2 regions of the Cutibacterium sp. LaCa_89 genome follow, and region 2 is predicted to be linked to the other one. Evidence: riboswitches for the same ligand, from Rfam matches in the RefSeq annotation. Region 2 holds a riboswitch; the other holds the start of a gene.
What was found. A riboswitch is a leader RNA that binds a small molecule or an ion and turns the genes downstream of it on or off. The one in region 2 is predicted to bind cobalamin.

Region 1: another riboswitch for cobalamin. It lies ahead of mutA (methylmalonyl-CoA mutase small subunit); the one in region 2 lies ahead of ACP8LP_RS10670 (ribonucleoside-diphosphate reductase subunit alpha).

What each region holds. Positions count from the first base shown of each region.
Region 1 covers NZ_CP190889.1:685,595-690,713, reverse strand. The annotation lists gene scpA (methylmalonyl-CoA mutase) at 1-406, opposite strand, end outside; gene mutA (methylmalonyl-CoA mutase small subunit) at 403-2,313, opposite strand; cobalamin riboswitch at 2,394-2,645, opposite strand; gene ACP8LP_RS03165 (alpha/beta fold hydrolase) at 2,716-3,678, opposite strand; gene ACP8LP_RS03160 (UDP-phosphate galactose phosphotransferase) at 3,899-4,381, shown strand; partial or broken gene ACP8LP_RS03155 (ISAs1 family transposase) at 4,496-5,119, opposite strand, start outside.
Region 2 covers NZ_CP190889.1:2,313,188-2,318,306, forward strand. The annotation lists gene ACP8LP_RS10650 (MarP family serine protease) at 1-3, shown strand, start outside; gene ACP8LP_RS10655 (YciI family protein) at 209-487, shown strand; gene ACP8LP_RS10660 (NADH:flavin oxidoreductase/NADH oxidase) at 558-1,658, shown strand; gene ACP8LP_RS10665 (DUF1707 SHOCT-like domain-containing protein) at 1,690-2,313, opposite strand; cobalamin riboswitch at 2,389-2,580, shown strand; gene ACP8LP_RS10670 (ribonucleoside-diphosphate reductase subunit alpha) at 2,693-5,119, shown strand, end outside.

The DNA of each region.
Region 1 (5,119 bases), 1.1 Mb from region 2:
CGTCACCGGGAACACGCGGGTTGTCGGAGTCGTAACCACGGTGGGTCGGCAGGTCGAAGGCGACCGACAGACCCTTCTGACCAGCGGCCAGGTTACGGCGGTAGAACGCGTTGGACTCCTTGGCGGTGGAGAATCCGGCGTACTGACGAATCGTCCACGGACGGAAGGCGTACATGGTGGCGTACGGGCCGTGGGTGAAGGGCGGCAGACCGGCGTAGGTGTCCAGCCAGTCCATGTCGGCGTAGACGTCCTCGGAGTACAGGTGACCGACCGGAATCTGCTCCGGAGTGGTCCAGGGCTCCTGCTCACCAGCGGCGGCGGCCAGCTTGGCGAACTGCTCCTGTGCGTCCGCGGGGACCGGAGAGTCTCCGAGGTTGATGGAATCGAAACGAGGCAGGGTGGTCACTTGGCAACTCCCAACGTGTCCAGAGTGGTGGTCAGGACGTCAACGACGTCCATTCCGAGGTAGATGCGCCCGTCGACGACCTTCTCGGCCTCGGCAGCGTCATCACCAAATTCCTTGAAGGCACCCGACAGGTAGACCAGCTTGGCGCCAGCCTCCTTGAGGGCCTTGGCGACCTCGAGGCCCTGGGCCGCGTAGGTCTTGGCGTTCGAACACAGGTCAGCGACCTCGGCACCGGACTCCTTGAAGGCCTTGACGACCTCTTCAGTGGTGCCTCCCTCGCACTCCGGGGTCTCCATGCCGGCGATGTGCCACACCGGGGCGGAGAATCCCTCGCGAGGACCGAAGTCACGACGGGTTCCCAGGCAAGCCAGGAAAACCTTCGGACGCTCGGAGCAGGTGGCGGAACGATCAACGAGGGCCTCGAAGATCTCGGCGTCGCGGCGCCACTCCAGCCCGTTGCGCTCGGCAGTTTCGGGGTACGGCTTGGTCTCGACCGTCTTGGCGTCGAGCAGCGGGAACTCGCTGACGGCCGTGATCGGCTGCTTGCGGGTCGCCAGACGCTTGGCGCGCTCGGCATTCAGCTTGTCGAGCTCGGTGCGGACGTGGTCGCCGGTCAGTGCGGCGGCCATGCCACCGGCAGCCTCGACGGCCTGGAACTCGACCCAAGCGGCTTCTTCCAGCTTCTTAGTCAGAGCCTCAACGTAGAAAGAGCCACCAGCCGGGTCATTGGCGCGACCGATGTTGGACTCCTCGGCGAGGATGATGCCAGTGTTGCGGGCGATACGACGCGAGAAGTCGCTCTTCGGCAGGCCGATGGCGGCATCGAAGGGCAGGGTCGTGACGGCCTCGGCACCACCGACAGCAGCACCGAAGGTCGAGATGGTGCCTCGCAGGATGTTGACGTAGGGATCGTCACGGGTCAGCTCACGCCAGCTGGTGACGGCCTCCTGGCGGGCACCACGCTTGGCGGCCGGCACCTCGAAGACCTCACCGACGCGGTTCCACAGGGTGCGCAGGGCGCGTAGACGGCAGATGGTCAGGAACTGGTCGTGGGTGGCGGACACCCGGAAGTTGATGGCGTCGAACGCCTGCTCGGCGGTCAGTCCCTGCTCCATGAGAGCGCGGACGTACTCGACGCCGGTGGCGATGGCCCAGGCGAGCTCGTGCACGTCGCCGGCACCAGCGTTGTGGTAGATCGTGGCGTCAACGACGAAGGCGCGGGAGTTCTTGTACTTCTCGATCTTCCTGACCCACTCGCCCATGCCGGACAGATCCGGGGTGCCACCGTTGAGGGCGGCGAAACCGATCGGATCCAGACCGAGGTTGAACGACAGTTTGTCGGGCTCGATCTTGGAATCGGCGTAGACCTTGAGGAGGGCCTCGGCGGCAGCCTCCTGGTCGTCGCGGCTGGAGACCTCGACCTTGGCCAGGTCCAGCAGCACGTCCTTGAGATCGCCGGCAATGTCCTCGGGGTTGATGGCGTCGGCACCGACCCGCAGCCACAGGGACGTCACGCCACGCTCGAGGTCAGCGATGACGGCCTTCTTGGTGAACTCGACGTCGGGATCCTCGTGAAGGGCTCGGACGTCCCACGCGTCCATGCTACCGTCACGGATCGTCGTGCCGCGGGTAAAGGGCGGTACGCCCGGAGCGCCGAGCTTCTCGGAGGCATCCTGACGCCGGTACATCGGCTCGATCTGGATGCCGTCGACCGTGGTCGGCTCGAGGCGCTTCATTCCCTGCTCGATGTTGAGTTCCTTGCCCTCGGGGCGACCCCGGTTCAAGACTTTGAGGACCGCGTCCTCCCACTGTTCGTGGGTGACCTTCGGGAAGTCCCCGGCCAGGCTCAACTCCTCGGGCATCCTGTCCTCGACGGGCTTGGATGCGAGGTTGTCAGGATCAGTCATTCGTCAGACTCCTGCTCCGCTGTGGATGGTTGGACGACCTCGGCCGGCCCTCGAGACCTCGGACGCTGTGGCACACGCGGAGTGCACCACACGCTCTGGCAGGTATTCGGACTCATGGGCACCTCGTCTGCCGACGAGTCCTACGTCACCGCTTCCCAGACCGAAGCCCAGTGCTTGATCGACGTCCACCCGGTCCGAGAACCAGATGGGCGACGATGGTGATGTCGTTCCCACTCACCGCTGCGGGGCAGTTCCGGAGTTTCACCGGATTCCCTCTTACCGCCTTGAAACCCCGGATGGGATTCCTCGGCACCAGCACCTACGATACTAGGCTGCGCACAATCGCCTTCACGCAGCGGGGGTGCATGTGCACGATTGTGCGAAACGAACGTGAGCGGCCTTTCACCGTGCTTTCCGAACCTGCAAGGTCCGGGGCCGGGCAGCGACGGCATCAATCCAGTCGCGCAGGTGGGCGTGGACATGTCGACGGTTCACCTCATTGAGGATCTCGTGGCGCGCCCCGGGGTAGAGAACGAGGTCCACCTCACGCGAGCCCGAGTCGCGCAACTGACGCGCGACCTGGCGCACTCCCCTGCCGGAGTCCCCCACCGGGTCCTTGGCGCCCGACATCAGCAGAATGGGCAGTGCCGGTGGAGTCGCTCGGAAGATCTCGGTGGAGTTGGCGAGTTCGATGAGTCGGACGAGTTCGCGGTAGAAGGCTGCGGTGCAGACGAAACCGCACAGCGGGTCGTCGTTGTAGGCGTCCACGACGTGAGCGTCTCGGGACAACCAGTCATAGTCGGTGCGGGCCGGCAGGAAGGCTCGGTTGAAGGACCCAAAGGACAGCGTGTTGAGCAGCGGGCTGCGGGAGTCCTCCCCCACCATGAGCACCTGGGCCTGGGCCAGCCCGGTGGCGACAGTGCTCAACGGCCCCAGGGAGGAGCCGGTGCCGATGATGACCAGGCCGGCCATCTCGCGTCCCCGACGAACGGCCAGGACACGGGCAAGGAACGACCCCATCGAGTGTCCGACGAGGAACCACGGCTTCCCCTCCAGCTTGGCCATGAAGTGGTCAGCGACGGCGGACAGGTCGTCGAGCAGCTGGTGGTAGCCACGATCAGACGTGGTTCCGAGTTCTCCTATGGCAGCAGCACGCGGCCCGTGGCCACGGTGGTCGTTCGCCACGACGAGCCAGCCGTCGGCTGCAAGCACCCGGGCGACCTCGTCATAGCGAGCCGCGTACTCGGCCATACCGTGGCAGAACTGCACCAAGCCCTTGATGGGGCGCCCCGACGCAGCCTCGGGACGCCAGACAAGGACGTCGACGTCGGCTCCGTCATCAGCGGTGATGGTGATGGTGTCCATAGTTCCTCCCAGACAGCTCACCCCGGACAAAACCGTCTCAACCATACCGACGTCTTCATCGCGGCTATCACACAGCCTGGCCGCGAGAGAACGTACCGGAGCGCTCACCCGTCGCCCGGACGAGTCTGACACTGCATTGTGCCTTGCCGTAGAGGCGATCAACCCGCCAAGCATCCGCGATGGTCGCGCCCCGGCAGGGACTGTCACTTTCATGATATGAATGCTTCGGAATGACTTCAGCTTGAGAGTGCTCTCACGTTCGAAAGGCACCGCCATCAGTACCGAAGTTGCCCGCAAGGCCGCCGGACGCCTTCACTGGCCGACGCGCATACGTTTCGGACTTACCCTCTCTGACGCGCTGGCGATAGCCGTAGCGCTCATCACAACGATATATATCCGTTGGCCAAGCCCAGACAGCCAGACGATTGCCGGCACCCGGCACATCACCTATTCGGCATTGGCCGTGGTCTTCGGCCTGGTGCGGCTCCTCATTCTTTCAGCCAACGACAGCCATCGAATCCGGCTGTTGAGTTCGGGATTACAGGAGTATCAGCTCGTGGCGCGGGGGACTCTGTGGGCCTTCGGTTCTCTGGCAATTTTCAGTTATCTGTTCAAGCTGTCGGTCTCCCGATCCTTGTTCCTCGTCCAGGGCCCCGGAAGAGTCGTGCTTTCTTTCTGTAGTGGTGGTGTGGTCAGAGTGTGAGGAGGAGTGTGCAGGTGGCGGGTGGGTCCCAGGCGGCTTGCCGGGTGGCTCTCGCGATGTTCGTGGCCCCGGCTAGGTGGTGGATGCTGATGGCCAGATTCCTGATCGTGGCCATCACGTGGGGGCCGATGCGGTGCGGATCTGGCTACGATCCTCGTCGAGCGTGACGTCTCGGACCCAGTGGAGCCGGTTCTCTACACCCCAGTGGCCGCGGGTCCAGGCCGCGATCCGGGCCGCAGAGCCTTCAGGTAGCGTGACCGAGGTGATGAGGTAGACGATCTCGGTGGTCTTCTTCCCGGCCCGGGTGGCCACCCAGCGCCGGTGGACGATCTGCGCGGCGCCGGGGAATCCCAGGCCGGTGGGGGCCTGGAGGACTTTCAGGGTGCGCCGGGTGAGGCGGCCATGGGCCTTCTCCACGTCGACGTGGCCGGCGGGGACCTTCTTCTACGGCTGACCGGCCAGGTTCTTGTGCAGGGTGGGCTGGTTGGATTTGACGGTGAACACGTAGTCGACACCGGCGGCGAGGATCGCGGTAGCACTAACGGTCTGGGTATGGAGGGCGTCGGCGGTGATGACTGCACCGGCCGCGCGCTCGCCCAGCGCCTTGATCACGGCGGGCAGCGCCGGTATCTCGGTGGACTTGGCCTCGACCTCCGGTGGGGCCATCACCGTCCCCGACATGTGGTCGAGGCCGGCGACCAGGTGGCGGGCCCGCTCGGTGGCCGAGCGGGAGCCCGG
Region 2 (5,119 bases):
TGAGCTGGTGTCAAAATCTTGAGCGCCCAATGTTCCCGTCGTGGGACGGTTCCGCGCACGTTTGCCACCCTGATTTCCCGAAACGTCATCTGACAAGCACCGACACTGTGGCGGCATCCCAGGGCATCCCATGCCACACGATGACGCGTCAACGTCCGACGCCTTCTCAACGCTTCAGTTCCGGTCCATGTCCCAATAGCATTGGGTCATGGCAGTTTTCATCGTCGAAACCCATTATGATCCCGCCCATTCCGAGGAGCGCATGGCCGCGCGCCCGGCCCATCTGGAGAACCTTGATGTCATGCGCGAACGTGGCCAGCTCGTCAATGCCGGCCCGTTGGCTGACGGCAGCGGAGCGGTGCTTATCTACACCGTGCCTGACCGCGATGCTCTCGATCATTTGCTGGAGGCTGACCCCTACCCCAAGACGGCTGTCCAGGTGACCTCAGTGCGCGAGTGGAAGCCGAATTACCACCACCACGTCTGACACGGCTGCCAACCTGGCTGGCGGTCGAGATTGACGGGATGAAGGTTGAAACGCGTGGTGTCATGGAGTCATGACGTCACCTCTGCTGTTCCAGCCCCTCACTCTCCGTGGCCTGACAGTTCGCAACCGCGCCTGGCTACCACCGATGTGCCAGTACGCGGTGGATTCTCACGACGGGATCCCGGGCACCTGGCATCTCATCCATTACGGGTCCTTTGCCGCTGGTGGCTTCGGCCTCATCGTCGCCGAGGCCACCGCGGTCAGCCCCGAAGGCCGCATCAGCCCTGCTGACACCGGGTTGTGGAATGACGACCAAGTGGCTGCCTGGCGCACCGTCACTGATGCCGTCCACGAGCTTGGTGGCAAGATCGCCGTGCAGCTCGGTCACGCCGGCCGGAAGGCCTCCACCGAGAAGTGGTGGCCGGGATTCCATGGCAGCGTGGTACCCCCTGAGCAGGGCGGCTGGATTCCCGTCGGTCCGACCACCGCCCCTGCTGACGGCAAGCAGTACGTCGGCCTGCCCGTCAACGCCCTTGACGAGAACGGCATCGAGAAGGTCGTCGACCACTTCCGCGCCGCCGCCGCGCGTGCTGTGGACGCTGGATTCGACGCCGTCGAACTTCACAGCGCCCACGGTTACCTGCTGCACCAGTTTTACTCGCCGCTGTCCAACACCCGCACCGACGGTTGGGGCGGTGACTTCGACGGACGTGTTCGCCTGCCGTTGGAGGTCGCGAAGGCTGTGCGTGGGGCCATTCCTGAAGACATGCCCTTGCTGGCGCGCCTGTCGGTCACTGACTGGCGGGACGACGGCTGGCAGGTGAAGGACTCCGTCGAACTGTCGCGGCGCTTCGCGAAAGCCGGGGTCGATCTGCTCGACGCCTCCTCAGGAGGCAATTCGTCGGCCCCCATCCCCGTCGCCCCGGCCTACCAGGCTGACCTGGCGGCTCGGGTGCGCGCCGAGGCGGATATTCCCACAGCCACCGTCGGCATGATCTGGACCCCACAGCTGGCCGAGGAGCTGCTGGAGAAGGGCAGCGCCGACGCCATCATGGTGGGACGGGCGGCTCTACGCGACACCAACTGGCCGTTGCGTGCCGCCCATGAGCTGGGTGTTCCCAACGAGGACGCCCCATGGCATCCGGCCAGGTTCCGTGGGGCGTGGCGCTGACACGACTGACGATCCCGTCGCCGGTCGACCGTCAGCGATTCCACTTCTTCCTGAGCCTTGCGTACTTCTTGGATCCAGGGCCGTGGATGTCAACATCGCTGAGGATGCTCGTCCCGCGCAAGGTGAGGACAGGGCCATCCAGCCCCGGCTGGGAGAGTCCGCGAACCGTGAGGTCTCCGAGCACTCGCGACATCGAGTCCTCGATGCGCACCCCGTCGGGCACCAGGAAAGTCGCGTCACACATAACGATCGTCAGGTCAATGGTGATGTGACGACTTGCCCACGGCATGGAGGTCAGGTCGAAGCACGGATCCCCCATGAACCCGGTGACGGTGGTGAGTTTGGCCATCGTCCGCCCCGAGGCCCAGACCGTGTCGCTCATGATGCAGGTCATGTGGTCAGCCTCCGGACCGGGGACGATCCGCACCACCTCGCCGTGGCCAGGACGAGCGGGGACGGCCACACTCCCGACCGTCGCGCCAAGGTCAGAGAGCAACCCGCCCAGATCGCCATAGGTACGGGCCTGCAGAGCAGCCTCCACCCTCTCCGCATGCTCGTCGCGAGTCAGCTTTCCCAACGTCCATGCCTCGTCGAGGATGTCCGATGCCCGGGCGCGCTCGGCGTCACCAATCCGCCAGTCATCGGGAATCGTCACGTCGCAAGTCTAGGACAGCCACACACACCCAAGGCTCTCCAGGCCTCGCGTTGACTCGCCTTGATCAGCGTTCATATAGTGGCGAGTGCACATGGTTCCCGTGTTCGCACGGGCCAAGAGGGAATCCGGTGAGAATCCGGAGCTGCCCCGCAGCGGTGTACGAGAACGACCGCCGTCATCATGCACTGTGCTTCGGCATGGGAAGCGACGGCCAGTAGGCAACAAGTGCTCGTGAGTCCGAAGACCTGCCAGGTGTGGTCCCGCAACCGCGGGGCCCGGTTCGCGATCTCGCGGGAAGTGTCGCAGCGTTCATGGGGACCAGTGTCCCCGCCGCATTCCGCCCGGTCGCGTGCCTACGGCATCGCACGGAGGAATTGCAATGAGCGCCGACCCCATCTCGACCATCCGCGTCCGCAAGCGCGACGGATCCCTGGCCCCCTACGACGGCAACGAAGTCGCTGCATCCATCATTGACTCAGCCCGTGGGCTCGACGACGCCGTTGCCCGGGCAACCCTGCTGCAGGCCGAGGTGGAGATCACCCTGTTCGACGGGATCACCACCGACGCCCTGGACGAGGCCGTCATCCAGGTGGCTCTGGGCAATGCCAAGGACGACCCCGCCTTCGACACCATTGCTAGCCGAATCGCCGTCAAGAAGCTGTACAAGGAGGTGTTCGGCGACACCCACGACGGTCTCGGTGACGCCGGCCCCGAGCGGGTGCGAGACCTCCATCATGCCTGCTTCCCGCGCACGATCGACAAACTCGTCGCCGACGGCCACCTCGACGAGCGACTGGGGCGGCTCTTCGACCTCGACGCCCTCGCCACGGCCCTTGATCCCATCCGTGACGACCTCATCGGCTTCACCGGCGTGCGCACCATGGTCAACCGTTACCTGTTGCGTACCCCCGACCAGCGAGCGTTGGAAGTACCGCAGTACTTCTGGATGCGCGTGGCGATGGGGCTCAGCCTCACCGAGGACGATCCCACCTCCTCTGCCCTCGCCCTCTACGACTCGATGAGTAACCTGCGTCATCTCGCGGCTGGATCCACCCTTGTCAACGCGGGCACCCCGGCTGGTCAGCTGTCCAACTGCTTCGTCATGCGCACCGAGGACGATTTGGAGCACATCGCCCGGACGATCCGTGACGTCATGTGGATCACCAAGGGCACCGGCGGCATCGGGCTGTCGATGTCCGACCTGCGCTGCGAGGGGTCACCTATTCGCTCCGACAACACTGCGTCGACCGGTCCGATCCCCTTCATGCACACCATCGACTCGACGCTGCGGGCCGTCTCCCGCGGAGGCAAAAAGCTCGGCGCACTGTGCTTCTACATGGAGAACTGGCACATGGACTTCCCGCAGTTCCTCGATCTGCGGCAGAACTCCGGTGACCCGTACCGGCGGACCCGCACCGCCGACACCGCGGTGTGGATCTCCGACGAGTTCATGAAACGCGTCGCCAAGGACGAGGACTGGTACCTCTTCGACCCCGCCGAGACCCCCGATCTCACCGAGCTCACCGGGTCGGCCTTCTCGAAGCGTTACGCCCACTACATCGCCGAGGCCGAGGCCGGCCACATCAAGCGTTTCCACCGCACCACGGCCCGCGAACAGTTCCGAGCCATCCTGGTGAGTCTGCAGACGACATCCCACCCGTGGTTGACGTGGAAGGACAGCGTCAATACCCGCGCGTTGAACAGCACCACCGGGACGATCCACTCCTCGAATCTGTGCACCGAGATCTGCCTGCCCCAGGACCGCGACCACACCTCGGTGTGCAACCTGGCTTCGGTCAACCTCGCCGGACACCTCGTCGGGCCGCGCGGGAAACGTCGCATCGACTGGAACCAACTGGCCGCCACCACTCGGCTGGCGGTGCGCCACCTCGACAACCTCGTCGACATCACCGCTTCGGCGGTGCCTCAGGCCGAGCGATCCAACGTGGAGAACCGGGCCATCGGCCTGGGCGTCATGGGGCTGACGGACATGCTCGAGCAGGTGCGGATTCCTTACGACTCCCCCGAGGCCTGCGAGATCGTCGACCGGGTCATTGAATTCATCAGCTGGCACGCCATCGACACCTCCGCTGATCTGGCCACCGAGCGTGGCTCGTACCCGATGTTCGCAGGATCCGGCTGGTCGGAGGGGATGGTCCCGGTCGACACCCTGGCTCTCCTGGAGCGCGACCGTGGCATTCCCGTTGACGTCGACCGAGTGACGAGGATGGACTGGGACGGGCTGCGTACCAAGGTGAGTCACGGGATGCGCAACGCCACTCTGATGGCCATCGCCCCGACCGCGTCGATCGGCCTGCTCGCTGGCACGACGCCGGGTCTGGACCCGCAGTTCTCCCAGATGTTCTCCCGAGCCACCTCGGCCGGGAAGTTCCTCGAGGTCAACCGCAACCTGGTGGCCGACCTCAAGGACCTCGGGCTGTGGGAGAAGGTGCGCGAGGAATTGCTGCGCCGTCAGGGGGATCCCAGCGAGATCAAGGCCATCCCGGCATCTCTGCGACGTCTGTACCGCACCTCCTTCACCCTGGATCCAATGGCCTACCTCAACGTGGCCGCCAGGGCGCAGAAGTGGGTGGACCAGGCCATCAGCCGCAACATCTACCTGGCCTCCCGGTCGGTCGGTGACATGGAGGACCTCTACACCGCAGCATGGCGGATGGGCGTCAAGACGACCTACTACCTCCACATGCTGCCCCGTCACACCGCCGAGCAGTCAACGGTGGCGGTCAACAAGGCTGCCGGACATCGCAACGGTCCTCGTCGTGGGTTCGCCACCGCAGCACGACGT